Regions from separate parts of the Klebsiella sp. PL-2018 genome, predicted to be linked through region 2. Evidence: predicted binding sites of a transcription regulator. Region 2 holds the regulator's gene; each other region holds the start of a gene.
What was found. The regulator sigma-54, encoded in region 2, starts transcription at its own class of promoters, with help from an activator protein. The targets are predictions, from matches to a motif close to GTTGGCACANNTTTCGCTNT.
Positions count from the first base shown of each region.

Region 1: norV (anaerobic nitric oxide reductase flavorubredoxin) is a predicted target of sigma-54. The motif match lies at 1,510-1,529, and genes of this name have one in related genera.
Region 3: glnA (glutamate--ammonia ligase) is a predicted target of sigma-54. The motif match lies at 1,996-2,015, and genes of this name have one in related genera.

Region 1 is NZ_CP077673.1:4,533,073-4,543,290, reverse strand. Features, by position in the region: gene norW (NADH:flavorubredoxin reductase NorW) at 1-21, opposite strand, end outside; gene norV (anaerobic nitric oxide reductase flavorubredoxin) at 18-1,463, opposite strand; gene norR (nitric oxide reductase transcriptional regulator NorR) at 1,651-3,195, shown strand; gene gutQ (arabinose-5-phosphate isomerase GutQ) at 3,158-4,123, opposite strand; gene srlR (glucitol operon DNA-binding transcriptional repressor SrlR) at 4,116-4,889, opposite strand; gene gutM (transcriptional regulator GutM) at 4,958-5,317, opposite strand; gene srlD (sorbitol-6-phosphate dehydrogenase) at 5,447-6,226, opposite strand; gene srlB (PTS glucitol/sorbitol transporter subunit IIA) at 6,244-6,606, opposite strand; gene MKleb_RS21245 (PTS glucitol/sorbitol transporter subunit IIB) at 6,620-7,597, opposite strand; gene srlA (PTS glucitol/sorbitol transporter subunit IIC) at 7,594-8,157, opposite strand; gene mltB (lytic murein transglycosylase B) at 8,420-9,496, shown strand; gene MKleb_RS21230 (metal ABC transporter ATP-binding protein) at 9,700-10,218, shown strand, end outside.
Region 2 is NZ_CP077673.1:5,248,955-5,259,172, reverse strand. Features, by position in the region: gene MKleb_RS24795 (tRNA modification radical SAM protein MnmL/YtqA) at 109-1,044, shown strand; gene arcB (aerobic respiration two-component sensor histidine kinase ArcB) at 1,176-3,515, shown strand; gene elbB (isoprenoid biosynthesis glyoxalase ElbB) at 3,750-4,403, shown strand; partial or broken gene mtgA (monofunctional biosynthetic peptidoglycan transglycosylase) at 4,400-4,936, shown strand; partial or broken gene npr (PTS phosphocarrier protein NPr) at 4,913-5,167, opposite strand; gene rapZ (RNase adapter RapZ) at 5,164-6,018, opposite strand; gene ptsN (PTS IIA-like nitrogen regulatory protein PtsN) at 6,064-6,552, opposite strand; gene hpf (ribosome hibernation promoting factor) at 6,618-6,905, opposite strand; gene rpoN (RNA polymerase factor sigma-54) at 6,928-8,361, opposite strand; gene lptB (LPS export ABC transporter ATP-binding protein) at 8,409-9,134, opposite strand; gene lptA (lipopolysaccharide ABC transporter substrate-binding protein LptA) at 9,141-9,686, opposite strand; gene lptC (LPS export ABC transporter periplasmic protein LptC) at 9,655-10,218, opposite strand, start outside.
Region 3 is NZ_CP077673.1:74,544-84,761, reverse strand. Features, by position in the region: gene typA (ribosome-dependent GTPase TypA) at 1-1,724, opposite strand, end outside; gene glnA (glutamate--ammonia ligase) at 2,103-3,512, shown strand; gene glnL (nitrogen regulation protein NR(II)) at 3,701-4,750, shown strand; gene glnG (nitrogen regulation protein NR(I)) at 4,759-6,168, shown strand; gene MKleb_RS00350 (YshB family small membrane protein) at 6,281-6,391, shown strand; gene hemN (oxygen-independent coproporphyrinogen III oxidase) at 6,428-7,801, opposite strand; gene yihI (Der GTPase-activating protein YihI) at 7,990-8,496, opposite strand; gene yihA (ribosome biogenesis GTP-binding protein YihA/YsxC) at 9,080-9,712, shown strand; gene polA (DNA polymerase I) at 10,062-10,218, opposite strand, start outside.

The DNA of each region.
Region 1 (10,218 bases), 720 kb from region 2:
GATGACGATGCCATCACTCATTTTGCCTCCGATGCCAGAACGTCAAACACATCTTTACCCAGTGAACACTCAGGGCAGAGGAAGTTATCCGGGACTTCGCTCCACGGCGTACCCGGCTGGACGTCCTGGTTCGGTTCGCCCTGTTCGGGGTCGTAAATCCACTGGCAAACGCTGCACTGCATTTTCGGGCCGAGATCGGCTGCCGCTGGCGCTGCGCAGGGCGTTGCCTCAGGCGCGGCGTGTTTGGCCTGGCTCGCCGGCAGCGGGGAGAGGGCCCACTGGCGGGCGATTTCGCGGCCGTGCTCGCGGCACACTTCCAGCGCGTCGAGATCCGGGCGCCATTTGGCCTTCAGGCTCAGGGACATTTCAAAGCCCGCATCCTGTAAACGCGTGGACAGGCGGTCAACCGCGCCGCCGCTCCAGCCGTTGGAGCCGAAGGCGCTGGCGCGCTTGTTACGGAAACGCAGGCCGGTCATCTCCTCCACCAGCCCGGCGATTTTCGGCATCATCACGTTATTCATGGTTGAAGTGCCGACCAGCACGCCCTTCGAGCGGAACACGTTGGTCAGGATTTCATTTTTATCGCTGCGGGCGACATTGAAAATTTTCACCGCCACCCGCGGATCCACGTCGGTAATGCCCTGGGCTATCGCGTCGGCCATCATGCGGGTGTTGTTGGACATGGTGTCGTAGAAAATCGTGATGCGGTCTTCCTGATAATCCGCCGCCCACTCGAGATATTTTTCGACGATCTGCGTCGGGTTATCGCGCCAGACCACGCCGTGGGAGGTCGCAATCATATCCACCGGCAGGTTAAAGCCGAGGATTTCGGTAATTTTCGGCGTCACCAGGCGGCTGAACGGGGTCAGAATATTGGCATAGTAGCGCTGGCACTGCTCATAAAGCTCAACCTGGTCAACTTCATCATTAAACAGATGTTCATCGCAGTAGTGCTGGCCGAAGGCGTCGTTGCTGAACAGCACCGCGTCGCCGGTCATATAGGTCATCATGCTATCCGGCCAGTGCAGCATCGGGGTTTCGACGAAAATCAGCTGCTTGCCGTTGCCGATATCCAGGCTGTCGCCGGTTTTCACCACCTTAAAATTCCACTCCGGGTGATGATGGTGTCCGGTGATGGAGTCGATGGCGTTGGCGGTACAGTAAATCGGGGTGTCCGGGATCTGGGTCATCAGCTCGGTCAGCGCGCCGGCATGGTCCTCCTCAGCATGGTTGATAATGATGTAATCAATATCGGCGAGGTCGATTTCACCGCGCAGGTTCTGCACGAATTCACGGCTGAATTTATAATCGACGGTATCGATCAGCACATTTTTTTCTTCCCGGATGAGATAGCTGTTGTAGCTGCTGCCGCGCAGCGTTTTGTATTCAGTCCCGTGGAAATCACGCACTTCCCAGTCGCGTTGGCCAACCCAATGAATGTTATTTTTAACCAGAATAGACATAGCAACCTCAATTAATTCAGCAGTGTTCAAATAAGATGTTTTGCTTATATCAAGTTGCGTGCCAACTTTTTAATTAATTGAATTTAAAGTGTTTTAAGTTTTTTATTAAATCTGTTGATGTCAAATTGACAATGGTTAAAATAGTCGATATGACTACGTTTGGTGTCAAAATGACTATGAGGCGACAATGAGTTTCTCCGTCGAGGCCCTGGCGAAAATCGCCATTGATTTACAAAGCGATCTCGGCCATGCCGACCGTTTTTCGCGTTTGATTACCACCCTGCGGCAGATACTCGGCTGCGATGCTTCGGCGCTGCTGCGCTACGAGGCGCACCAGTTTGTGCCGCTGGCGATTGATGGCCTGGCCCAGGACGTGCTTGGCCGACGCTTTGCCCTTGAAGGCCACCCGCGGCTGGAGGCGATTGCCCGGGCGGGGGACGTGGTGCGCTTCCCGGCGGATAGCGACCTGCCGGACCCTTACGATGGCCTGATCCCCGGACAGGAGAGCCTGAAGGTGCACGCCTGCGTCGGCCTGCCGCTGTTTGCCGGGCAAACCCTGATCGGCGCGCTCACCCTCGACGGCATGGATGCGGACCGTTTTGACAGCTTCAGCGACGAGGAGCTGCGCCTGATTGCCGCCCTGGTGGCCGGGGCGCTTAATAACGCGCTGCTGATCGCCCGGCTGGAGAATCAAAACGTGCTGCCGGAGCAGGCTATCGTGTATCCGGCAGCCGAACGTCAGGAGATAATTGGCCTGTCGGCGCCGATGCTGCAGCTGAAAAAAGAGATCGATATCGTCGCGGCTTCTGACTTAAACGTGCTGATTAGCGGCGAGACCGGCACCGGCAAAGAGCTGGTGGCGAAAGCGGTGCATCAGGGGTCGCCGCGGGCGGCCAATCCGCTGGTCTATCTCAACTGCGCGGCCCTGCCGGAGAGCGTGGCGGAGAGCGAGCTGTTTGGCCACGTCAAAGGGGCGTTTACCGGGGCGATCAGCAACCGCAGCGGTAAATTTGAAATGGCGGACAACGGGACGCTGTTCCTCGATGAAATTGGCGAGCTTTCGCTGGCGCTCCAGGCCAAGCTGCTGCGGGTGCTGCAGTATGGCGATATTCAGCGCGTCGGCGACGATCGCAGCCTGCGGGTTGATGTGCGGGTGCTGGCGGCCACCAACCGCGACCTGCGTCAGGAGGTGGTGGAGGGGCGCTTTCGCGCCGACCTGTATCATCGCCTGAGCGTGTTTCCGCTGTCGGTTCCGGCGCTGCGCGAGCGGGAAAGTGATGTAGTGCTGCTGGCCGGCTATTTTTGCGAACAGTGCCGTTTGCGTATGGGGCTGGCGCAGGTGATTTTAAGCGAAGCGACGCGGGCCAGGCTGCTCGCCTGGTCATGGCCGGGCAACGTACGCGAACTGGAGCACGCGATTCATCGGGCGGTGGTGCTGGCGCGGGCGACGCAGGCGGGTAATGATATCGTGCTGGAGCCGCAGCATTTTCAGCTGGCCGGGGAAGCGCCAGCCTTGCCGACCGTCAGCCCGCAGCCGGCGGCGGAAGCAGTGAGCCTGCGCGAGGCGACGGAGGCGTTCCAGCGCGAAGCGATCGCCAGCGCGCTGGCGGCTAATGGCCGCAGCTGGGCCGCCGCCGCCCGCGCGCTGGGGCTCGACGTCGCCAACCTGCACCGGCTGGCGAAGCGTCTGGGGCTTAAAGGATCCCGGCCTGATAAAAATTCTGCAGGTTAATCGCGCCGACCAGCTGGCCGCTTTCATCCACCACCGGAGCGGCGCTGATTTTATGCTTCATCAGGCGCTCTTTGGCTTCTATCGCGCGGCTTTCCGCTTGCAGAGTGACGCCGTTGCGGGTCATCGCCTGGCTGACGATATCCTGTAAGCTGCCGCCGCCCACCAGCCAGCGGCGCAGGTCGCCGTCGGTAAAGACGCCCTGCACGTGATTGCGCTCATCGCAGACCGCCACCAGCCCCAGGCCGGTGCGGCTGAGTTCGAGCATCGCGTCCATGACGCTGGTGTCGTTGGCGACGCGCGGCACGTCGCCGTCGCGGCGCATCAGATGGTGAACTTTGTTCAGCAGCCGCGCGCCCAGCGCGCCGGCCGGGTGCGAACGGGCGAAATCTTCTTCGTTAAAGCCGCGGGCCTGCATGACCGCCATGGCCAGCGCGTCGCCGAGCATCAGGGTATTGACGGTGCTGGAGGTGGGCGCGAGGTGCATCGGGCAGGCTTCACGCTCTACGGCAATATCAAGCACCGCTTTGGCCGCCAGCGCCAGCGGTGAAGTGGATTTACCGGTCATCGCCAGCAGCGGAATAGATTTTTCCTCCAGGCGCGGAACGATAAGATCCAGCTCTTTAGCGCTGCCGGAGTAAGAGATAAACAGCATCACGTCGCGTCTGTCGAGCATGCCGAGGTCGCCGTGCAGCGCTTCCGCCGGGTGAACAAAAAATGCCGGGGTGCCGGTGCTGGCGAAGGTGGCGGCCAGCTTTTTACCAATATGACCCGATTTACCGATACCGGAGACGACCAGTTTGCCCTCGCAGTGGATAATGGTTTCCGCCGCGTGGATGAAGTCGTCGCCCAGGCGTTCAGGCAGGCGGCTCGCCTCCTGAAGCTCCAGCATCAGGGTCTGGCGTCCGGCTTCTAACAGAAAGTTACTCATGATGTTCTCCAGTAATAATGACTTCGATGCCTTTGTCTTCCAGCGCCCGCTTAAATTCCGGGCTGATATCGGCATCGGTAATCAGTTTGTCTACGCTCTCCAGGCCGCAGACGATATTGGGACTTTTGCGGCCAAACTTCGACGAGTCGGCCATCAGGATAACTTCGCGGGCGGCATTGCACATCGCTTTGCTGACCGTATAAACCTCATTAAAGGTGGTGACGCCGGCGATTAAATCAATGCCGTCGGTGCCCATAAACAGTCGATCGAAGCTGAAGTGTTCGAAGGCGTTTTCCGCCAGCTGGCCGTGAAAGGAGGCCGATTTTTTGCGGAACGTGCCGCCCGGCATCAGGATGGTTTGTTCGTTATCCAGTTCGGAGAGGGCGTTGACGATATGCAGGCTGTTGGTCATCACGGTAATGTTATTGAAGCGGCTGAGCATCGGCACCATTTGCAGCACCGTGCTGCCGGCGTCAAGAATGATCGAGTCGCCATCGTGAATAAAGCTGACCGCGGCTTCGGCAATCCGCTCTTTTTTATGGGTGTTGATCAGCGTTTTGTGGTCGATGGGCGGATCGGCCTCGTCTTTATTTAACACCACGCCGCCGTAAGTGCGGATAACGGTACCGGCATTCTCAAGGATCACCAGATCCTTACGGATGGTGGTGCCGGTGGTGTCGAAGTGTTGCGCCAGCTCTTCGACCGAGCATTTGCCCTGCGATTGCAGGTGCTCGAGAATGGCTGCCTGGCGCTGACGTGGTTTCATAGGCGTTGTATCCTGCGTTTAAAGTTTCGAAATGATAATTTCGCAAGATATTAACGTTCACAACGAAATTATCCATGTTTCGGATTAAGCGCTAATGATAGTGCATTCTGACAGAGCGGATCATTGGGAAAGATCACATCAGGCTGCAATTCCTTAAGATGCTTACCGGTGAGGGCGGGAATTTTTTGCGGCCTGGCGAAAACGGTGAGGCCTTTCATTAACAGCGTATCGCGAATGCGGTCGTTTTCGTCGACGGCGATGGCGACGACGGCGCGCGGCTTGAACCGCCCCGAGGAGCGGCCGACGCCGACGCGTCCCTGCTGGCACAGCCGATCGAATGCGCGATTGAACTGCCTGATTTGCCAGCCGCCAAAGGCGAGCTGGGTTATCCAGGCGATGGCGGCGATGGTGATAAGTGCGGTAACCATAAAAGTCTCCTTAAGGTGTGTGCGATATTTCCCCGGAGGCGGCGCGTTGCGCCTTACCCGGGCTACGGATCGGCGCGGGGTGCCGGTTTTGTAGCTCGGATAAGCGCAGCGCAATCCGGGACCTCTGATTTAAAACATCACCTGCCCGCCGGTGACGTTGATAGACTGCCCGGTGCAGTATGAAGCCTGCGGACTGGCGTAAAACATCAGCACGTTAAGTACGTCCTGGTAATCGCAGCCGCGCTTCAGCGGGACTTTGTCGATGTAATACTGCTCGACCTGCTCCTCCGGGATCCCCAGCTTGGTGGCGTACTGCGGCAGCAGAGACTGGAACATCGGCGACTTCAGCAGGTTGCCGAGCATCAGGGAGTGCACGGTAATCCCGTACTCCGCGAGGTCCAGCGCCAGCGACTGCGTCAGCCCCACGCCGCCAAACTTCGCCGCGCTATAGCCGGAGTTATGCTTGCTGCCCACTTTGCCGGATTTAGAGTTGATCTGGATGATGCGACCTTTAATGCCGTCGCGGATCATCAGGCGGGAAAACTCGCGGGCGCAGAGGAAGTAGCCCACCAGATTCACCTGCAGCGAACGGTCGAAATCCCCCAGCGCGAAGTCGCTGATAAACGCCGCTTTAGCGATCCCGGCGCTATAGACCAGCAGGTCGACGCGGGAAAATATTTCGTCTACCCCGCGGGCGAGGGCGACCACGCTGGCTTCGCTGGTGGCGTCCGCGCCGAAGCCCCACGCCGTGCCTTCGCCATGTTCTGCATTGATGGCCTGCGCGACGCGGGTCGCTTTATCGCTCTGAATATCGACCACCGCCACGCGATAGCCTTCTGCGGCAAGCCCGCGACACAGAAACTCCCCTAAGGTTTGTCCCCCACCGATGACAACAGCAACCTGATTCATAATTTTCTCCATACAACTTAAGCAACAAATTTCAGTACGCAGCCGGCGGCGATGCCTTCCGGCACTGGCCCCGCCACGTGTACGGTTCCGGGGAATTCCGCTTCGCGGTGGCCGTCAAAGCGCAGCGTGATATGGCCCAGCTCGCGCAGGTTCTGCTCGGCGACGTCGCCGACGGCGGTGACCGGGTAGCGCAGCTCGCCGAGCTGCAGCTCAGCGCCCGGCACCAGCGCGCCGGAGAGCTCGCCGTGGTTGTGAATAAAGCAGTACTCTTCGATATCGGCCGGGGCGCCTTCGCGGAAGGTGATCAGCATCTGCTCGTCCAGCGCCATCGCCGCGCTGGCGCCGATATGCGTAATGGTGGTCTGGTAAATCACGGTCATCTTCAGGCACCTCTTATTGGTAAATAAATCCGGAAACGAACCAGGCGATCAGCACCGTTGGCGCGCCGGTCAGGAAGCGGCTCACCAGTACCGACGGTACGCCGACGCGCACGGTGTCCTGGCGCGCTTCCGCCAGCGACAGGCCAACCGGGATAAAGTCGCAGGCGGCCTGGGCGTTAATGGCGAACAGCGCGGGCAGGGCGAGATGCGGCGGAATATTGCCAAGGCCAATCTGCACGCCAATCAGCACGCCGATAACCTGGGCGATGACCGCGCCGGGGCCGAGAAACGGCGACAGCAGCGGGAAAGAGCAGATCAGCGCCAGGGTGACGAGGCCCAGCGGATGGCTGGCGAGCGGCGCCAGGCCGTGGGCAATCCAGTCGCCGATGCCGGAGGCCATGATGATGCCGATCAGCGCCGCGACGAAGGCCATAAACGGCAGAATGGTTTTCAGCACCGTATCGATGGTGTCGCGCCCGGCCTGGAACAGCACCGCCACGACCGAGCCCATCCCCATACCAACTTTGGCCAGCAGGCCGTCGCTCTGCTCGGTTATTTTCTTGCTGGTGTCATAGTCGCGGGCCGCCGGCTGGGCAGGCGCGGCCTGCGGGGCCGGGGAGGGACCCTCTTCCAGCGCGAAAATGTTCTCTTCTTTGACGCCGGAAACGTAAATGTCTTCGACGATGTACTGCGCCAGCGGACCCGATTTGCCGGTCGCGTGGATATTAATGGTCGGGATGCGGCGCTTCGGGTAGATACCGCAGCGCAGGGTGCCGCCGCAGTCGATAATCGCCACGCCGATTTCCGCTTCCGGCGGTTCGCCCTCTTTGAAGCCATCGACCGCCTGCCAGCCGGTGAGGCGGGCAATTTTATCGACGATCGCCGGGCGGGTGCCCGCGGTGATATAGACAATCTTTTTACCGGCAACGGCGTCCAGTTCGAGCGGGCCGCCCCAGCCGCCGGCGCCTTTTTCAATGCGAATACGGGTCATGATGTCGCTCCTGACAGATGCACTTTCTGCTCAAGCTGGATGGCCATTTTTTTCTCAAAAATCGACGTGGTCAGGTCGGTCACCCAGCCGCGGAAGAAGTTCGTCACCAGGCCCACCAGCAGATAGCTCACCGCCAGCGGCCCTAACGGTAGACCGAGGGTGGTTAGCCCGTTGGCGATCCCCAGATAGACGAACAGTTCGCCGGGGTTGATGTGCGGAAACAGGCCGTTCATTGAGTGGCAGCTGTAGGAGGCCGCCGCGTAGTAGCTCGGTTTGTATTTCTCGGGCATAAAGCGCCCAAGGCTCAGGGTCATCGGGTTACAGAAAACGAAGGTGCCGATGCAGGGCAGCAGCAGGTAGCGGGAGATCGGATTACCGGCGCAGCGCTGCGCCAGCTTTTCGATCCGCTGCTGACCAATAAAGTTGATCAGCGCGTTCATGATCACCAGCAGACTGATCAGCAAAGGCAGGATCCCGGTGACCATACCGGTGAACACCTCGCCTCCCTTCTGAAACAGGCCGATAAACCATTCGGCGCCGTGGGTAACGACTTCAATCATTGTTCTCTCCTTCAGCGTGTTATTTTTCTTGCTAACTGGCAGCTAATTTTAATCATTTTAAAAGGTTTGAAATTGTTATATTGATCGCAAAATGAAAGATAAATATTTTATTTTGAAAGATTGTGGCTGAAGTGAACGAAGGATCCGGCGGGGCGAGAGGAAAAAGGGCGATAAAAAAGAATTTACATTGCCGCCGCTTCCTTGTGAGCGGGCGCATGCTTTACCATAATTACCCCTTGCCGATTTGTTAAATGGATGTCCCATGTTGAAGCGTCGTTCCCTGGCTTTACTCCCCCTGTGCGTTCTCCTCGCTGCCTGCAGCAGCAAACCTCAAACTCCTGCGGAAAAGGAAATGGCGGGCGGCACGGGCGGTTTTTTACTCGAGCCGCAGCATAACGTGATGGAGATGAGCGGCGATTTCGCCAATAACCCGGCGGCGGAACAGTTCATTGATAAAATGGTGAGCAAGCACGGCTTCGACCGACAGCAGCTGCATCAAATTCTCTCGCAGGCCAAACGCCTGGACTATGTGCTGCGTCTGATGGACCGTCAGGCGCCCACCGGACTGCCGCCGTCAGGGCCAAACGGCGCCTGGCTGCGCTACAAAAAACAGTTTATTACCCCGGATAACGTGCAGAACGGCGTGGCGTTCTGGAACCAGTATCAGGATGCGCTCAACCGCGCGTACCAGGTTTACGGCGTGCCGCCGGAAATTATCGTCGGGATTATTGGCGTCGAGACCCGCTGGGGCCGGGTGATGGGGAAAACCCGCATCCTTGATGCGCTGGCGACGCTGTCGTTTAACTATCCGCGCCGGGCAGAATACTTCTCCAGCGAGCTGGAAACGTTCCTGCTGATGGCGCGCAGCGAACAGGATGACCCGCTCGATCTGAAAGGCTCCTTTGCCGGCGCGATGGGCTACGGTCAGTTTATGCCCTCTTCTTACAGGCAGTACGCGGTGGACTTTAACGGCGACGGGCATATCAACCTGTGGGATCCGGTCGATGCGATCGGCAGCGTAGCGAACTACTTCAAGCAGCACGGCTGGGTGAGTGGCGATCTGGTGGCGGTACAGGCGCTGGGCCAGGCGCCTGGGCTGAACAATGGGTTCAAAACCAAATACAGCGTCTCGCAGCTGGCGGCGGCGGGACTTACCCCGACTCAGCCGCTGGGTAACCACCAGCAGGCGAGCCTGCTGCGTCTGGATATCGGCACAGGCTACCAGTACTGGTACGGTCTGCCGAACTTCTACACCATTACCCGCTATAACCACAGCACCCATTACGCGATGGCCGTCTGGCAGCTCGGTCTGGCGGTTTCTCAGGCCCGGATGCAGTAATCCCGTCTTCTGTGCTCCTCTCCGTCCGGAGAGGAGTCTGTAACATTTTGCAGCATTTCCTTTTGTTGACGCCAATTTACATTCCGCGCTTCTTTTAATATTGTTATGTTATAACGTTTTATTGAGGCGTAAACATTGACTTCCTTATTGATGACTTCAGGCATCGCCCGGCTGGCGATGGCCGGCGTGCTGCTGGCCGCCCTGTGGCTGGCAACCTGGTGGGCGGTATCGCTGCCATGATAGAGCTCGATCATCTGGTGGCTGGCTATGAAGGGCTGGCGATCGCGCCGTCCCTTAGCGGCACGATTGCAACGGGGAGTATGACGGCTATCGTCGGCCTGAACGGCTGCGGGAAATCGACGCTGTTAAAGACGCTGGCCGGATTTATCCCGCCGGTCAGCGGCCGCCTGCACTGGCGCGACGGACGGCCGGTTATCGGCTGGCTGGCGCAGCGGCATGCGCTGGAGTCGCAGTTTCCGCTCACGGTGCAGGATGTCGTCAGCCAGGGGGCCTGGCCGCAGGTATCGTTGCTGCGCGGGCTCGGGGGGGAGGTGCGCCAGCGTATCGTCGCGGCCATAGCGCGGGTGGGGCTGCTAGCGATGGCGAAAACGCCGATTGAGGCGCTCTCCGGCGGCCAGTTTCAGCGCATGCTCTTCGCGAGGGTGATGGTGCAGCGCGCGCCGCTGGTGATGCTCGACGAACCGTTTACCGGCATCGACGAA
Region 2 (10,218 bases):
GTTTATGCAATGAGATAGGCAGCCGCGTTGACGATTGATCCAGGTCATCGCCGTCGGTAGCTAAAAATGGCAGGCTTGGCCCCTTTCTTAAGGCCGGTCTATCAGATTATGCAGTTACAAAAATTAGTCAATATGTTTGGTGGGGATCTTATGCGCCGCTATGGTGAAAAGGTTCATAAACTGACGCTGCATGGTGGATTTAGCTGCCCAAATCGCGATGGCACTATTGGTCGCGGCGGCTGTACGTTCTGTAATGTGGCCTCTTTTGCCGATGAAGAGCAGCAGCACCGCTCGATTGCGGAACAGCTGGCCCATCAGGCGCAGCGGGTGAATCGTGCAAAGCGCTATCTGGCCTATTTCCAGGCTTATACCAGCACTTTTGCCGAGGTGCAGGTGCTGCGCGCCATGTATCAGCAGGCGGTCAGCCAGGCGAATATTGTCGGGCTATGCGTAGGGACTCGCCCGGACTGCGTCCCCGGCGCGGTACTGGATCTGCTGACTGAATATCGGGAGCAGGGGTATGAAGTCTGGCTCGAGCTGGGTTTACAGACCGCGCATGATAAAACGCTGCACCGAATCAATCGCGGCCACGATTTTGCCTGCTATCAGCGAACCACCCGTCTGGCACGCGAGCGCGGCCTCAAAGTGTGTAGCCACCTTATCGTGGGCCTGCCGGGCGAAGGGCAGCGCGAATGTCTGGAGACCTTAGCGCAGGTGGTAGAGACCGGCGTAGACGGCATTAAGCTGCATCCACTTCATATTGTGAAGGGCAGTATCATGGCCAGGGCGTGGCAGGCCGGCAGGTTAAACGGTATTGCGCTGGAAGCGTATACGGTCACTGCAGGAGAGATGATTCGCCATACTCCGCCAGACGTGATTTATCACCGTATCTCCGCCAGCGCCCGACGCCCGACGTTGCTGGCGCCGCTGTGGTGTGAGAACCGTTGGACCGGGATGGTTGAGCTGGATAAATATCTCAATGAATACGGCGTGCAGGGGTCAGCCATCGGGCGTTGCTGGATCTCTCCGGCTGCTGCCGAATAACGTCTTTTCCGGCTGACGGCTCTCCACCGTCAGGCGCGTAACTACAATCCTTCCCGCATTTTTGGCACAACTTACAGCGTCTTGCTCAGAATTGAGTATTATTGTGCGAAGTTGTCGCGAAGGAATCCCTTATGAAGCAAATCCGTATGCTGGCGCAGTATTATGTTGACCTGATGATGAAGCTGGGTCTGGTGCGCTTTTCAATGCTGCTGGCCTTTGCGCTGGTGGTGCTGGCGATCGTTGTGCAGATGGCCGTGACGATGGTGCTGCACGGCCAGGTGGAAAGTATTGATGTGATCCGCTCCATCTTCTTTGGCTTGCTGATTACCCCGTGGGCGGTCTATTTCCTGTCGGTGGTGGTTGAGCAGCTGGAAGAGTCCCGGCAGCGCCTCTCGAGGCTGGTGGAGAAACTGGAGGAGATGCGCGAACGCGATCTCAAGCTGAATGTGCAGCTTAAGGACAACATCGCCCAGCTTAATCAGGAAATCGGCGAACGTGAAAAGGCGGAAGCGGAACGTGAAACGACGCTTGAGCAGCTGAAAATTGAGATGAAAGAGCGTGAAGAGGCGCAAATTCAGCTGGAACAGCAATCCTCCTTCTTGCGTTCCTTCCTGGATGCCTCTCCGGACCTGGTTTTCTATCGTAATGAAGATAAAGAGTTTTCTGGCTGTAACCGAGCCATGGAACTGTTGACCGGTAAAAGTGAAAAGCAGCTTATTCATCTTAAGCCGCAGGATGTTTACAGCGAAGAGGTGGCGGAGAAGGTGCTGGAGACGGATGAGAAAGTCTTCCGCCATAACGTATCGCTCACCTACGAGCAGTGGCTGGATTATCCGGACGGGCGCAAGGCCTGCTTTGAAATCCGCAAAGTGCCTTATTATGACCGCGTCGGTAAGCGCCGCGGTCTGATGGGGTTTGGCCGCGATATTACGGAGCGTAAGCGCTATCAGGACGCGCTGGAGCGGGCCAGCCGTGATAAGACCACCTTTATCTCAACGATCAGCCACGAGCTGCGTACGCCTCTTAACGGCATCGTAGGCCTTAGCCGAATCCTTCTGGATACCGATCTTACCGATGAACAGGAAAGATACCTGAAAACCATCCACGTCTCAGCGGTAACGCTGGGTAATATCTTCAATGATATTATTGAGATGGATAAGATGGAGCGGCGTAAAATTCAGCTGGATAACCAGCCGGTGGACTTTACCGGCTTCCTGGCCGACCTGGAAAATCTCTCCGGCCTGCAGGCGCAGCAGAAAGGCCTGCATTTTGTGCTGGACCCCACGCTTCCGCTGCCGCATAAAGTGATCACCGATGGAACGCGTTTGCGCCAAATCTTGTGGAATCTTATTAGTAATGCCGTGAAATTTACTCCGCAAGGCGGGAATGTGAACGTCCGCGTGCGCTACGACGAAGGAGATATCCTGCACTTTGAAGTAGAAGATTCAGGGATTGGCATCCCTGAAGCGGAACAGGATAAAATTTTCGCTATGTATTACCAGGTGAAAGATAGCCAGGGCGGCAAGCCAGCGACGGGTACCGGCATCGGCCTCGCCGTATCGAGGCGCCTGGCGCGGAATATGGGCGGTGATATTTGCGTTACCAGCCTCCCGGGTAAAGGCGCGACTTTTACGCTTACCGTACACGCTCCGGCCGTGGCTGAAGAGGTCGAGGACACGCTGGCGGAAGATGAAATGCCATTACCTGCGCTGAACGTGCTGCTAGTGGAAGATATTGAGCTCAACGTTATCGTGGCGCGCTCGGTACTGGAGAAGCTGGGCAACAGCGTGGATGTGGCGATGACCGGCAAGGCTGCGCTGGAGATGTTTGTACCCGGCGAGTACGATCTGGTTCTGCTTGATATTCAGCTGCCGGATATGACTGGACTCGATATTTCTCGTCAGCTGAAACAACGCTTTGCCGCCGATGAGCTCCCGCCGCTGGTGGCGCTTACCGCTAACGTGCTGAAGAACAAGAAAGAGTATCTGGATGCGGGAATGGATGATGTTCTTAGTAAGCCATTATCGGTTCCGGCATTAACCGCGATTATCAAAAAATTCTGGGATGCGCCGGAAGAAGAGGAGAATGCAATGCCATCTGTAGATAGCAGTAAATCGGCTTCTGTACTGGATATTCCGATGCTTGAGCAGTATATCGAACTGGTAGGGCCGAAGCTGATTAATGACGGTCTGGCCGTTTTTGAAAGAATGATGCCGGGCTACCTGGCGGTCCTGGAATCCAATTTAACCGCTCGCGACCAGAAAGGCATTGTCGATGAGGGTCATAAGATTAAAGGGGCAGCGGGCTCAATCGGTTTGCGCCATATCCAGCAATTAGGGCAGCAGATTCAAACGTCGGATTTACCTGCGTGGTCGGATAACGTGGGTGAATGGGTTGAAGAGATGAAATCAGAGTGGCAAAACGATGTCGCGGTGCTGAAAGCGTGGGTCGCGGCGGCAGATAAAAAATGACCCCGGATAAACCGGGGTGCGCGAATACTGCGCCAACACCAGGGAACTGGTCGTTACGCCAGAATCATTTGAGTGATTTTTTTACACGGCGCAACCTGAGGATTTGGCTTACTCGCTCATTAAGATAGCAAACCTTAAATAGTTTGTTACATGAAACAGTAAAATATGTGAAGCATAGCGAGTAATTCAAAATTTTTGACTGCTTTCATAAACTTGTACTAAGGGGCTGATGTGATGAAGAAAATTGGTGTGGTGCTGAGCGGCTGCGGCGTTTATGACGGAAGTGAAATTCATGAAGCCGTCATTACCCTGCTGGCAATAGCCCGCAGCGGCGCTCAGGCCATCTGCTATGCGCCAGATAAAGTGCAAACCGATGTTATCAATCACCTGACCGGCGAAGCGCAGGCGGAAAGCCGTAATGTGCTCGTGGAAGCGGCGCGTATCGCACGCGGAGAGATTCAGCCTTTGGCCAATGCCCGAGCGGATGCGCTGGATGCGCTGATCGTCCCCGGCGGTTTTGGTGCAGCAAAGAACCTCAGCAGCTTTGCTTCACAGGGGAGCGAATGTGAAGTCGATCGCGATCTCAAGGCGCTGGCGCTGGCGATGCATCAGGCGGGTAAACCGTTGGGCTTTATCTGTATCGCTCCGGCACTGTTGCCGAAAATATTTGCTATACCGCTACGCGTGACCATTGGTACCGATCTTGATACTGCCGACGCGGTTGAGGAGATGGGGGCTGAACACGTGCCTTGCCCGGTCGACGATATTGTGGTGGATGAAGACAACAAAGTGGTGACGACCCCCGCGTATATGCTGGCGCAGAACATCGCCGAAGCGGCGAGCGGCATTGAAAAACTGGTCTCTCGCGTATTGGTTCTGACGGCATGACATTTCGCTTTTCGCCGTTGCGGTTGATTAAGCGCTTTGTGCTGAGGCTGCTGTTGGCTTGTGCGGTGCTATGGGGCGGCGGGATTGCCCTGTTTAGCTTCGTACCTGTTCCTTTTTCGGCGGTGATGCTGGAGCGGCAGGTCGGCGCCTGGCTTTCAGGGGATTTTCATTACCTCGCCCATTCCGACTGGGTGGACATGGATGAAATTTCGCCGTGGATGGGGCTGGCGGTTATTGCCGCAGAAGATCAGAAATTCCCGGAACACTGGGGATTTGACGTCACGGCCATTGAGAAGGCGCTGGCGCATAATGAACGCAATGAGAACCGCATTCGCGGCGCCTCAACCCTGTCGCAACAGACGGCAAAAAACCTGTTTCTGTGGGACGGCCGCAGCTGGCTGAGAAAAGGGCTGGAGGCGGGACTGACCGTCGGCATTGAGACGGTATGGAGTAAAAAGCGGATCCTCACGGTCTATCTCAATATTGCTGAATTTGGTGAGGGGACGTTTGGCGTTGAACAGCGCGATAACCGCTGCCAGCGCCTCCACTTCCTGTGGGCCGTTGGCTTCAATCTCGATCTGACGCCCTTTAGCTGAATCGAGCATCAGCAGCGCAATCACGCTATTTGCTTCCGCTTCGGTACCTTCATCATTACGCAGCAGCACCTCGGCATCATAGTTCTGCATTAATTCAAACAGCTTCATCGCCGGGCGAGCGTGCATGCCCAGCTTATTGGTGATTTCAACGGTTTGCTTAACGGTCATGATTTGCGTTTTTCCAGCGTCCGATGACGAGACTGCACGTTCTTACCGCGCGAGCGGAAGTAGTCAGCCAGCTGTTCGGCGATGTAAACCGAACGGTGTTTACCACCGGTACAACCAATGGCCACCGTCAAATAGCTGCGGTTATTGGTCTCCAGCATAGGTAACCATAGCTCAAGATAGCTGCGGGTCTGGTAGATAAAATTGTGAACTTCCGTGTGCCGGTCGAGGAAGGCGGCGACGGGCTTATCGAGGCCGGTCATGGGACGAAGCTTCGGATCCCAGTGTGGGTTCGGCAGAAAGCGCACGTCAAAAACGTAGTCGGCATCGATAGGTATACCGTGCTTAAAGCCAAAGGATTCAAACACCATCGTCAGTTCGCGCTCGCGTTTGCCTAATAAACGCGTGCGCAGCATTTCTGCCAGCTCATGCACCGACATTTCTGAGGTATCGACGATCAGGTCGGCGCGGGAACGCAGAGGCTCCAGCAGGTCGCTCTCTTCATCGATGGCGCTTTCCAGCGACAGGTTTTTACTGGACAGAGGATGTAAACGACGCGTGTCGCTGTAGCGGCGAATCAGGGTGTTACGATCGGCATCCAGGAACAGCAGCTGAGGTGAAAATTCTGCGGGCAGATTTTTCATCGCCTGCTCGAAGATTTCCGGCGACTCGGGCATGTTACGCACGTCAATGCTGACGGCTGCCGAGATGTTTCTGTCGGCGAGCGAGCGCGCCAGCTCGGGCAACAGCACAACCGGCAGGTTATCGACGCAGTAAAAACCCATATCTTCCAGCGCTCGCAGGGCGACGGATTTCCCCGACCCTGAACGGCCGCTGACGATCATCAGTACCATGTACCGTTTCTCCTCAGTACGAAAAAGAGTAAGGTGCGACTTCCGTTACGCCTCATTATTACTTCCCGCTTCAGTAATGATTTCATACAGCTCTTCATCACTTTGCGCAGCGCGCAGGCGGCGGCAAATAGTTTTATCTGCCAGACGTTTCGCCACCAGCGAGAGCGTATGCAGATGCGTTTTAGTTTGATCGGCCGGGACAAGAAGGGCAAACAGCAGATCGACGGGTTGATTGTCGATAGCATCGAAGGCAATTGGGGTTTCCAACTGAACAAAAACGCCCACGGCCCGCAGCGTATCCTCTTCGAGTTTACCGTGTGGGATCGCAATACCGTTGCCAATCCCGGTACTGCCCATTTTCTCACGGGTGAGGATCGCCTCGAAGACGATCTGGGGCGGTAAGCCTAACTGCTTTGCCGCCAGCTCGCTGATGATTTCCAGCGCGCGTTTTTTGCTCTGGCAGTGAACCTGGCTACGGGTACATTCCTGGTTAAGGACATTGCTCAGTTGTAGAGCCGAATCGTTATTTATCATAATTTCACCTGAGCTCTCCTGGCCAACCGCCTGCGGGCGGTTGGCGTAGGCTATTGCCCGGACAATTAGTGTTGTTTCAGTTTATCTTTATGTTTTGTTAGCTGTCTTGCCAGCTTATCGATAAGACCATCGATCGCAGCATACATATCCTGCCCTTCCGCACTGGCATGGATTTCACCACCGTTGACATGCAGATTGGCGTCCGCTATTTGCGTCACCTTCTCCACTTTTAACACAATGTAGACCTGGTTGATCCTGTCGAAAAACTGCTCCAGTTTGCTGAACTTCGCGGTAACGAAATCGCGCATCGCGGGGGTTATTTCAACGTTGTGTCCTGTAATGTTGAGCTGCATAGTGTCTTCCTTATCGGTTGGGTCAAACCAGCTGCTTACGCTGATTTGACGGCGGAATGGATAAAGACTCTCGGTACTTAGCAACGGTTCGCCGCGCCACCATAATACCCTGATCGGATAGCAGGGTGGTGAGCTTACTGTCACTCAATGGTTTCGCGGGGTTTTCCGCGGCGATTAATTTCTTCACCAGCGCACGAATGGCCGTCGACGATGCTTCGCCGCCGCCTTCGGTGTTTACATGGCTGGAGAAGAAATACTTCAGCTCAAAAATACCGCGCGGACTGTGCAGGTATTTTTGCGTAGTAACGCGTGAAATGGTGGATTCATGCATTTCGACGGCCTGAGCGATGTCCGCCAGCACCATCGGTTTCATAAACTCTTCACCTTGTTCAAAAAAAGCCTGCTGCTGTTCGACAATGCAGCGGCTGACGCGCAGAAGGGTGTCGTTGCGGCTCTCGAGGCTCTTGATAAGCCAGCGCGCTTCCTGCAGGTTGCTGCGGATAAACTGGCCGTCAGCGTCATTGCGCGTACTGTTACCCATGGCGGCATAGTGCTGGTTGATCTTCAGGCGCGGAAGGCTATCTGAATTGAGCTCAACGACCCAACGATCGTTCACTTTACGCACCAGAACGTCAGGAATGACATATTCTGGCTCGCCAGTCTGGATCGACTGGCCCGGGCGCGGATCCAGCGATTGGATCAGATTTACCGCTTCCTTTAGCACGTCTTCTTTGAGGCGAGTCACGCGCATCAGGCTACGGAAGTCGTGATTGGCAAGCAGATCAAGGTGTTCGCTGATGATCAGGCGAGCTTCATCAATCCACGGCGTCTCTTTGGCAAACTGTGAAAGCTGAACCAGCAGGCAATCGCGTAAATCTTTTGCCGCTACGCCGACGGGATCGAAACGCTGAATGCGCTTGAGAACCGCTTCTACTTCTTCAAGCCCGATTTCATCATCGCCAATACTTTCCACGATGTCTTCGACAGGAACGGTCAGGTAGCCAGTATCATCAACGGCATCGACGATAGAGGTCGCGATGGCGCGATCGGTATCGGTGAAGGGCGTCAGTTCAACCTGCCACATCAGATAATCCTGCAGGCTTTGCGTGGTCTCGCCCTGGTAGACGGGCAGTTCATCATCCTGGTAATCAACGCCGTTGCCTGACGGCGTTCCGGCGGTGTAAATCTCATCCCAGCTGGCATCAAGCGGCAGCTCTTCGGGCATGTCTTTCTGCTCAAGGGCATCGACGGTATCCAGAGACTCACGATCTTCGGCCTCTTTGGTTTCTACCTCATCGTGAAGATCGGTTTGCTCCAGCAACGGGTTGCTGTCCAGCGCCTGCTGGAGTTCTTGCTGGAGTTCTAACGTGGACAGCTGCAGTAGACGAATCGCCTGCTGCAGTTGTGGCGTCATGGCAAGCTGTTGGCTTAGCCTTAATTGCAAACCTTGCTTCATATTCAGGGCCAATATCTCCGGCTAAAACGTCTGTAACCTCTACCCTATCAGAGTCTGAAGTCTTCCCCAAGATACACGCGCTTAACCTGCTCGTCTTCAAGGATTTGCTGTGGCGTACCGTGAGCTATCAGGTGGCCCTGGCTGACGATATAAGCACGCTCACACACGGCCAGCGTTTCCCGGACGTTATGGTCGGTTATCAGGACGCCAAGACCGCTGTCGCGCAGGTGTTCAATAATGCGTTTGATATCAATGACGGAGATGGGGTCCACGCCGGCGAAGGGTTCATCCAGCAGGATAAATTTCGGGTTAGCGGCCAGCGCGCGGGCGATCTCGACGCGGCGGCGTTCACCACCGGAGAGCGCCTGGCCGAGGCTATCGCGCAGATGCTCAATGTGAAACTCCTCCATCAGCTCTTTCGCCCGGTCTTCACGCTGCTCGTTGCTCAGGTCGTCGCGAATCTGCAGTACCGCCATCAGGTTATCGTAAACGCTCAGGCGGCGGAATATGGAGGCCTCCTGCGGCAAATAGCCGATTCCGCGACGCGCGCGCGCGTGCAGGGGCAGCAGGCTGATATCTTCATCATCGATGATAATGTTGCCGGCGTCGCGCGGTACGATACCAACGACCATATAGAACGTGGTGGTTTTACCGGCACCGTTCGGACCGAGCAGACCAACAATCTCGCCCGAATTCACGGTCAGGCTGACGTCTTCTACAACGCGGCGGCCTTTATAGGCTTTAGCAAGATTCTTTGCAGTTAATGTTGCCATAACGAATTACTTACCCTTCTTTGACTGATCGCTACCCTTGTCCTGCAGCTGCGAAGGAACCAGAACCGTGGTCACGCGCCCGCCTTTATTGCTGAAGGCCTGCATTTTTTGCTCTTTCACCAGGTAAGTGATTTTGTCGCCCTGGATATTGCTATCGATCTGTTCCAGATGCGCATTGCCGGTCAGGACGACAAAGTCGTTTTGCAGTTCATAATGCATTTTCGACGCGCGGCCTTTTACCGGCTTACCGTTGTCCTGCATCTGGTAGAAGGTGGCCGGGTTACCGTAGCCATCAATAACCTCTTTGCCTTTCTCTCCACCCGGACGGGTCACAACAACTTTGTCGGCGTTGATTTTGATCGTTCCCTGAGTGACGACAACATTCCCCGTAAAGGTGACGACGTTGCCCTGCATATCCAGCGACTGCTGATCGGATTCAATGTGAATCGGCTGATCGGTATCACCTGTCTTTGCCTGTGCCGACAGGCTGGCGGCCAGTAAGGCGCTGGCGAGCGCAATCTTAAGGCTGAGTTTGTTTGTTCTGAATTTCATATGAGGTTCTAACCTTTTCAATCAGCTCGGCATTTTTACTGCGCAGGTTCCCGCGCATTTTCAGGCCGCTGGAATTAAATGTTGTTCCGTACAACGTCACCATGTCATCGGAGGTAACATCCTGCGTCACCAGGTTTATCTGGGCGTTATCCGTCGTAATTTTGCGCAGTTGAGAATCCGCCGTCAGCGCATTTACCTCAACGTGCCCGTAAAGATACAGCATGCGGTCATTCGTCAACTTAGCTTTATCCGCTTTGATAGACCAGGTTGGTACTTTATTGGTATCAAAGGTGGTCATCACCGGTTTTGTGAACCACGAGAGCTGCTGTTCGGAAAAATACTCCACGTGTTCCGCGATGAGCCGGTAGTTAAGCGCCCCTTCGGGACTATACACGACGGTATCAGTATGCTCGCTGGTATACGTTGGATCGTCAGGATTGATCGCTTGCTGGGTGGTATCGTCCGTACTCGCCAGGTTCAGGCCGATCAGGATCAGCGCGACCAGCGACAGTAAAATGATAACCCAACGTCT
Region 3 (10,218 bases), 650 kb from region 2:
TCGTCATCGATGAACTCCAGAGCCTGCTCCAGGGTCATCTTAACCGGCGGAACCAGAACCGTTGCTTCGTCAGTACCGGACGCACGCATGTTGGTCAGTTTCTTACCGGTCAGGCAGTTTACCGTCAGGTCGTTAGAACGACTGTGAATACCGATAATCTGGCCTTCGTAAACTTCTGCGCCGTGGCCCAGGAACAGCTTACCGCGATCCTGCAGGCTGAACAGTGCGAACGCAACCGCTTTACCCTGGCCGTTGGAGATCAGAACACCGTTCTGACGCTGACCCACATCACCCGCACGAACGTCGTCGTAGTGGCTGAAGGTGGAGTACAGCAGACCGGTACCGGAGGTCATGGTCATGAATTCTGAACGGAAGCCGATCAGACCACGGCTTGGGATCACGTAGTCGAGACGTACGCGGCCTTTGCCATCTGGATTCATGTTTTTCAGATCGCCTTTACGCTCACCCAGCGCCTGCATCACAGAACCCTGGTGCTGCTCTTCAACGTCCAGCGTGACGTTTTCGAACGGCTCTTGCTTACGGCCATCGATTTCGCGGAAGATAACTTTCGGACGGGAAACCGCCATTTCGAAACCTTCACGACGCATGTTCTCGATAAGAACGGACAGGTGCAGTTCACCACGGCCAGAAACGCGGAATGCGTCTGCATCCGGCGTTTCTTCAACGCGCAGCGCGACGTTATGTACCAGCTCTTTGTTCAGGCGGTCAAGGATCTGACGAGAGGTAACGTACTTACCTTCTTTACCACAGAACGGCGAGGTGTTAACGCAGAAGAACATAGAGACGGTCGGCTCATCAACGGACAGCGCCGGCAGCGCTTCAACATTCTGCGTATCGCAGATGGTGTCAGAGATGTTCAGTTCGCCCAGACCGGTGATCGCGATAATATCGCCAGCTTCTGCGACGTCGCTCTCGATACGCTCAAGGCCCAGATGGGTCAGAACTTTACCGACTTTACCGTTACGGGTTTTGCCTTCGCTATCAATGATAGTGACCTGCTGGTTCGGCTTCACTTTACCGCGCTTGATGCGGCCGATGCCGATGACGCCAACGTAGTTGTTGTAGTCCAGCTGGGAGATTTGCATCTGCAGCGGGCCATCAAGGTCAACGTTCGGCGCCGGTACGCGATCGACGATGGTTTGATACAGCGGCGTCATGTCTTCAGCCATATCTTCGTGATCCAGACCCGCGATACCGTTCAGCGCAGAAGCGTAAACGATAGGGAAGTCCAGCTGCTCGTCGGTAGCGTCGAGGTTAACGAACAGGTCGAATACCTGATCGACAACCCAGTCAGGACGCGCGCCCGGACGGTCAACTTTGTTGATAACAACAATTGGCTTCAGGCCATGAGCAAAGGCTTTTTTGGTCACGAAGCGCGTTTGCGGCATCGGACCATCCATTGCATCAACGACCAACAGAACGGAATCAACCATGGACATGACACGTTCAACTTCACCACCGAAGTCGGCGTGCCCTGGGGTATCAACGATGTTGATACGGTAGTCATTCCATTTGATAGCGGTGTTTTTAGCCAGGATGGTAATCCCGCGCTCTTTCTCCAAATCGTTGGAGTCCATCACTCGCTCTTGAGTTTCGGCACGCGCGTCGAACGTACCGGATTGCTGTAGCAGCTTATCAACCAGGGTAGTTTTACCATGGTCAACGTGCGCGATGATGGCGATATTACGCAAATTTTCGATCACAACTTTGCCTCAGGCATTAGAAATAGCGCGTTATTGTACACGGATTAATCGCAGTACAAAACAGGATCACAAACATCCTCCGCAAACAAGTATTGCAGAGATTCTTTGTGATCGCTTTCACGGAGCGTTAAAAGGGTTATTAAAGGTCAATTGCACCAAATAAGTGCCCAATGTTCACACAAATGCACTATATTGGTGCAATGCATTCATTTTGGTGCAGCCCTTTTGCACGATGATGTGCATGATAACGCCTTTTGGGGGCAATTTAAAAGTTGGCACAGATTTCGCTTTATATTTTTTAAGGCAACAACGCCACTTTTCGTAGTTAAAAAGTTTTCGTTTCCACGACGACAATGACCAATCCGGGAGAGTTTAAGTATGTCCGCTGAACACGTTTTGACGATGCTGAACGAGCATGAAGTGAAGTTTGTCGATCTGCGCTTCACCGATACCAAAGGTAAAGAACAGCACGTTACTATTCCTTCTCATCAGGTAAATGCCGAATTCTTCGAAGAAGGCAAAATGTTTGATGGCTCCTCGATTGGCGGCTGGAAAGGTATTAATGAATCCGACATGGTCCTGATGCCGGATGCAACCACCGCGCTGATCGATCCGTTCTATGAAGAACCGACGCTGATCATCCGCTGCGACATCCTGGAACCCGGCACGCTGCAGGGCTATGACCGTGACCCGCGCTCCATTGCTAAGCGCGCTGAAGAGTATCTGCGCTCTACCGGCCTGGCTGACACCGTACTGTTCGGGCCAGAACCAGAATTCTTCCTGTTCGACGACATCCGTTTTGGTGCGTCCATCTCCGGTTCCCACGTTGCTATCGATGATATCGAAGGCGCATGGAACTCCTCCACCAAATACGAAGGCGGCAACAAAGGCCACCGTCCGGGCGTGAAAGGCGGTTACTTCCCGGTTCCGCCGGTAGACTCCTCTCAGGATATCCGCTCCACCATGTGTATGATCATGGAAGAGATGGGCCTGGTTGTTGAAGCTCACCACCACGAAGTGGCGACTGCGGGTCAGAACGAAATCGCTACCCGCTTTAACACCATGACCAAAAAAGCGGACGAAATTCAGATTTACAAATACGTTGTGCACAACGTCGCACACCGTTTCGGCAAAACCGCGACCTTCATGCCAAAACCGATGTTTGGCGATAACGGCTCCGGTATGCACTGCCACATGTCCCTCTCCAAGAACGGCGTAAACCTGTTCTCTGGCGACAAATACGCAGGCCTGTCTGAACAAGCGCTGTACTACATCGGCGGCGTTATCAAACACGCGAAAGCGATTAACGCCCTGGCTAACCCGACCACCAACTCCTACAAGCGTCTGGTCCCGGGTTACGAAGCGCCGGTTATGCTGGCTTACTCTGCCCGTAACCGTTCCGCGTCTATCCGTATTCCGGTTGTCACCTCTCCGAAAGCGCGCCGTATCGAAGTTCGCTTCCCGGACCCGGCGGCTAACCCGTACCTGTGCTTCGCTGCGCTGCTGATGGCTGGCCTTGACGGTATCAAGAACAAAATCCATCCGGGCGAAGCCATGGATAAAAACCTGTACGATCTGCCGCCGGAAGAAGCGAAAGAGATCCCACAGGTTGCAGGTTCTCTGGAAGAAGCACTGAACGCGCTGGACGCAGACCGTGAATTCCTGACCGCCGGTGGCGTATTCACCAACGACGCTATCGATGCTTACATCGCCCTGCGTATTGAAGAAAACGACCGCGTACGTATGACTCCGCACCCGGTTGAGTTCGAGCTGTACTACAGCGTCTAATTTTGCTGTAAATCCGCGGTATTCCGTGTTGTGGCGTGGGATACCAAGGATGTTTTGTTGCCGTGGAAACTTTCAGCCCATCTCAGGATGGGCTTTTTTCTCCACCAACACGCTGATCTCATGAGCTTTTTATACATAAAAAGCTATACTGCACTAAAATAGTGCACTCATTTTCAGGAGACTGTCGAATGGCAACAGGCACACTGCCCGATGCTGGGCAGATCCTTAACTCTTTAATCAACAGTATCTTACTGGTCGATGACGACCTGGCGGTGCATTACGCGAACCCGGCGGCGCAGCAGCTGCTGGCGCAAAGTTCGCGTAAATTATTCGGCACGCCGCTGCCGGAGCTGTTGAGCTATTTCTCGCTGAATATCGGCCTCATGCAGGAGAGCCTCGCTGCGGGTCAAGGGTTTACCGATAACGAAGTGACGCTGGTCATTGATGGCCGCTCGCACATCCTTTCCCTGACGGCGCAACGCCTGCCTGAAGGCTATATCCTGCTGGAAATGGCGCCGATGGATAATCAGCGCCGTCTGAGCCAGGAGCAGCTACAGCACGCACAGCAGATTGCCGCTCGCGACTTAGTGCGTGGCCTGGCCCACGAGATTAAAAATCCGCTGGGCGGTCTGCGCGGCGCGGCACAGCTGCTGAGCAAAGCGCTGCCCGATCCTGCGCTAATGGAATATACCAAAGTCATTATTGAACAGGCCGATCGGTTAAGAAATCTGGTTGACCGTCTGCTGGGACCACAGCATCCCGGAATGCACGTAACAGAAAGCATCCACAAGGTCGCTGAGCGGGTGGTAAAGCTTGTGTCGATGGAGCTGCCGGATAACGTCAAGCTGGTTCGCGACTATGACCCCAGCCTGCCAGAACTGCCGCACGACCCGGACCAAATTGAACAGGTGCTGCTGAATATCGTCCGTAATGCGCTGCAGGCTCTGGGACCGGAGGGCGGCGAAATCACTCTGCGCACCCGTACGGCCTTTCAGTTAACCCTGCACGGCGTGCGCTACCGCCTCGCTGCGCGTATCGACGTTGAAGATAACGGCCCGGGAATACCGTCTCACTTACAGGATACGCTGTTTTATCCGATGGTGAGCGGGCGCGAAGGCGGTACCGGACTCGGGCTGTCTATCGCCCGCAGCCTTATCGATCAGCACTCCGGCAAAATTGAATTTACCAGTTGGCCAGGGCATACCGAATTCTCGGTGTACCTGCCTATTCGGAAGTAGAGGTGTTTATGCAACGAGGGATAGCATGGATCGTTGACGACGATAGCTCCATCCGTTGGGTGCTTGAACGCGCGCTCACCGGGGCAGGCTTAAGTTGTACAACGTTTGAAAGCGGCAACGAGGTGCTTGATGCCCTCACGACCAAAACCCCGGATGTGCTGCTGTCTGATATCCGCATGCCGGGAATGGATGGACTGGCGCTGCTAAAGCAAATTAAACAGCGCCATCCGATGCTCCCGGTCATCATAATGACGGCGCATTCGGATCTTGACGCGGCGGTCAGCGCCTATCAGCAGGGCGCCTTTGATTATCTGCCGAAACCGTTTGATATCGATGAAGCGGTGGCGCTGGTTGATCGTGCCATTAGCCATTACCAGGAACAGCAGCAGCCGCGTAATGCGCCGATTAATAGCCCAACGGCCGATATCATCGGCGAAGCGCCGGCCATGCAGGACGTCTTCCGCATTATCGGCCGCCTGTCGCGTTCATCAATCAGCGTACTGATCAACGGCGAGTCCGGTACCGGTAAAGAGCTGGTTGCCCACGCTCTCCACCGCCACAGCCCGCGCGCCAAGGCGCCGTTTATCGCGCTAAATATGGCGGCCATTCCGAAAGATCTGATTGAGTCAGAACTGTTTGGCCACGAGAAAGGGGCCTTTACCGGCGCCAATACCGTGCGCCAGGGGCGATTCGAGCAGGCAGACGGCGGCACGCTGTTCCTCGACGAGATCGGCGATATGCCGCTGGACGTACAGACACGTCTGCTGCGCGTACTGGCCGATGGCCAGTTTTATCGCGTGGGGGGCTATGCGCCGGTGAAGGTGGATGTACGCATTATTGCCGCCACCCACCAGAACCTTGAACTGCGCGTCCAGGAAGGAAAATTCCGCGAGGATTTATTTCACCGCCTGAACGTGATTCGCGTCCATCTGCCGCCGCTGCGCGAGCGTCGGGAAGATATCCCGCGACTGGCGAGACATTTCCTGCAAATTGCCGCCCGTGAGCTGGGCGTGGAGGCCAAACAGCTGCATCCGGAGACGGAGATGGCGTTAACCCGACTGGCATGGCCGGGCAACGTACGTCAGTTGGAAAACACCTGTCGCTGGCTGACGGTAATGGCCGCAGGTCAGGAGGTTCTGACGCAGGATCTTCCCAGCGAGCTGTTTGAAACGGCGATACCGGATAACCCGACGCAAATGCTGCCGGATAGCTGGGCCACGCTGCTGGGGCAATGGGCCGATCGCGCTTTGCGTTCCGGTCATCAAAACCTGCTCTCGGAAGCGCAGCCGGAGATGGAGCGCACGCTGCTGACCACCGCGTTACGCCACACGCAGGGGCATAAACAAGAGGCGGCTCGCCTGCTGGGCTGGGGTCGTAATACCCTGACGCGTAAGCTAAAAGAGTTGGGAATGGAGTAGCAGCGCGGCGGCGAGTAAAAAATAGTCATCCAGCGCAAACTGCTGCTATTTTGTACTTTACTGTTGCCATGCGTTGAGTATGATCTTGCCCGGAAAGACGGGGGGAGAAATCATGCTTGAATCATTTATTAATATTATATCGAGCGGTGTTGCAGCGGGTCATACGCCGCAGACGGCGGTAGCTGCCGTTCTGTGCGCGGCGATGGTTGGGCTGTTTAGCTGATAATACCCCCGCTCCTTCCTGGAGTGGGGGTATGCTTTATATCACGCGGGAAAACTGCTGCATCCGCGCTTTCTGGCGCAGATACGTATCAAAACACATGCAGATATTGCGTATCAGCAGCCGGCCTTTCGGCGTCACCTGAATGCCCTTCTCATCCACCTCCACCAGCCCATCTTTGGCCAGCGGTGCCAGCAATTTCATATCGTCGGCAAAGTAGCTATCGAAGGTAAGATCCCACTGCGCTTCTACCGCAGCGAAGTCGAGACGGAAGTGACAAATTAGCGCCTTAATCACGTCGCGACGAATGCAGTCATCGCGCGTCAACGCAATACCGCGCCACAGCGCCGTTCCGGTTTCATCAACCTGCTGATAATACTGCTTCAGCTCTTTCTGGTTCTGCGCATAGCAATCGCCAATCATGCTGATCGCCGAGACGCCCATCCCCAGCAGATCGGTGTCTCCCTGGGTGGTATACCCCTGGAAGTTACGATGCAGGATACCTTCACGCTGGGCTATCGCCAGCTCATCATCCGGACGGGCAAAGTGGTCCATGCCGATAAACTGATATCCCGCGGCCGTCAGCGAAACAATCGTCTCCTGAAGAATGTCCAGCTTCTGTTCTGCAGAAGGTAGATCGGCGTCTTTGATTTTGCGCTGTGCAGCAAAGAGCGTTGGCAGATGCGCATAGTTGAATACGCTCAGACGATCGGGGTTGAGCTCCGCCACTTTCTGTAGCGTATACGCGAAGCTCTGCGGCGTTTGCTTCGGCAGACCGTAAATCAGGTCGATATTGGTAGAGGTAAAGCCGATATCGCGCGCGTGGTTGAGTAGCGCGAAGATAAACGCTTCATCCTGCTCGCGGTTCACCAGGCGCTGCACTTCTTTGTTGAAGTCCTGCACGCCCATACTCAGGCGATTAAAGCCTTCGAGGCGTAAATGATCCAGGACATCGAGTTCGATTTCGCGCGGATCAACCTCAATGGAGATCTCTGCATCCGCGTTAAAATTGAAATGGGTACGCAGCAGCCCCATCAGACGACTAATTTGCGTCTTGTTTAAATAGGTTGGCGTACCGCCGCCCCAGTGCAGCTGATTAACTTTGCGGCCAGCAAAAAGCGGCGCGCGATGAATAATCTCCTGCTCAAGCACATCCAGATACTGGTCGGCCTTATGCTGCTGACGAGTGACGATTTTGTTGCAGCCGCAGAAATAGCAGAGTTTATGGCAAAACGGGATATGCACGTACAGCGAGAGGGGACGCTGCGGATAGCGGGCTACCGCCGCATCAAATTCAGCGGCACCAAATTCTGGAGAAAACTCCAGCGCGGTGGGATACGAAGTATAACGCGGCCCGGAATAGTTATATTTCTGGATCAGGGCCAGATCCCAGTCGATTAACTGCACAGACATGCTCACTCCTTCCGATGGTACCGTCGGCGGGTACGCCGCCCCGGCCCAACCGCACCTCGGGTAATGAGCCGGTTGCGCAGCCATTTCTGACGCCGCGACAACCGTCGTAGTTTAACGAATAACCACAGCAGATAACATATAACCAGAAGGGTTATAAGCAGGACCGGGAATCCGATGGGGTGCAAACGTTAGTTTCCACCCTTCAGCAGGCGCATCATATCTTCTTTGCGCTCTTCCTCTTCTTCATCTTCGTCATCATCGTATGAGAGGCCCAACTGCTGCATCAGCTCATCAATACGATCCAGCTTAGCGTCAACCCAGGCCTGCTCTTCAGCATTCAGGGTACCGCCCTCTTCCAGACGTTCCAGCAGCGCGTCCAGGCGCTCATCGTTCTCCAGCAAATCCAGCTCAGCCTGCGGTGAAAGCATAGGTTTCTCGCTCTTTGGTTTATGCTGCTTAATCGCCGGAGCATTTTCAGTTACGCCCAGCGGGATTGGTTTTTTACTGCCAATTCGGGGATCTTGCTGCTGACCTTGTTTTTTACCTGCTGAAGCGGTGTCGCCGCCGGTCGCACGACTTCCTGCCGCTTGGCCGCGATGCTTCTTCTGATGCTTGCGCTCGCGGGCTTCCTGGTTCAATTCTTCACGCGTTTTGCGATTTTTTTTGCCGCGAGGTACGGATGTCGGTTTTTTCATGTTGTGTAATCTTCAGGCCGTTTTCTTCAGTATAGAATTGAGGCGGAATCTAGCAGAAAGCAAGCAAAGAAAAAAGGCGACAGATTACTCTGTCGCCTTTTTCCGCACTGATAACCCTTAATGGGCTTCTACTTTCCATGTTAGCTAACGACACACCCTGTCTTTCCTTTAGCTACCAACAATCCCTGTTACATCCATTTCCTTTTAAAACGTCTCCAGACGTTTGTCATCCTGACAATCCGTAGTCTTCGCCTCCTGGCGCTTCCTGACTCCTCATCCTGAGTCATAATCCTGTTAGCATCCTCGCCCTTGACCGCTACTTTACTGGTTTGCGGGAAACCTACAACCGACTGTACAGAAAAAAAACGAGTTTCAGAATTTTCTTTCATTTTAACGCAATGATTTATATAATTTTGTATTATTTTTAATCAGACTTTTCTCATGAATTTCTCATATAACCAATAGCCAATGTCTCACAAAGACTGTGGTTTTAACTTACAGCGATGAGGTGCGGTAAAAACAGCCTTTTTCTGTTGTTCAGGTATAATCCCCGTCAAAGCCTGATTTAACGGAGACGACCGTCTTGACCAACTGGAATTATCAACTGACGCATTTTGTCACTAGCGCGCCAGATATCCGCCATCTTCCTGCCGATACCGGTATTGAAGTGGCCTTTGCTGGCCGCTCTAACGCCGGGAAATCCAGCGCGCTGAACACGCTGACTAACCAGAAAAGCCTCGCGCGTACTTCGAAGACGCCAGGCCGTACGCAGCTTATTAACCTGTTTGAAGTCGCTGAAGGCAAACGCCTGGTCGACCTGCCGGGCTATGGATATGCCCAAGTTCCGGAAGAGATGAAAATCAAGTGGCAGCGCGCGCTGGGTGAATATCTGGAGAAACGCCTCTGTCTGAAAGGGCTGGTTGTGTTGATGGATATTCGTCATCCGCTTAAAGATCTCGATCAGCAGATGATCCAATGGGCGGTGGAAAGCGATATCCCGGTACTGGTGCTGCTAACCAAAGCCGATAAGCTGGCCAGCGGCGCGCGAAAAGCGCAGATCGCCATGGTTCGTGAAGCGGTCACCGCCTTTAACGGAGATGTGCAGGTCGAAGCGTTTTCTTCCCTGAAGAAGCAGGGCGTGGATAAACTACGGCAGAAGCTGGATAGCTGGTATAACGATATCCCTCCTCAGGAAGCCTCTGAAGAAGGCGAATAATCTCGCTAACTTCTCCGGATAGCGGCGCGTGAGGCTCTATCCGGGTAGCCCGCCTCATCAGCATCGATACACAAAAAATTTTCTTTCGCGCAATAAAAAACGCCCCGGTCATAAATGACCGGGGCGGCTAAAATATTCAGCCAAATCCGATTACGTGAAGTAAAAGGTCTGAAAGATAGAACATCTTACCTCTGTACCCTACGTCTTTAACTCTACTCTTCTTTCGGTTACGGATAAAGCATTTTTTGTAGTTTTTTTTCACTCTTTACATAGCAAATTCAAATGATCATCACAAAATGCGATAGGTTATGTTACTCACTTACAAGAAATGACCTTCCTTACCGAATACTTAGTGCGCTTGATCCCAGTTTTCTCCACTACCCACTTCCACCAGCAGCGGAACCGCCAGCGTCGTGCTGCTTTCCATCAGTTCGTGGATCTTTTTCGCAACCGCCTCAAGGTCGTCTTTATGCACTTCAAAGACCAGTTCATCGTGTACCTGCATA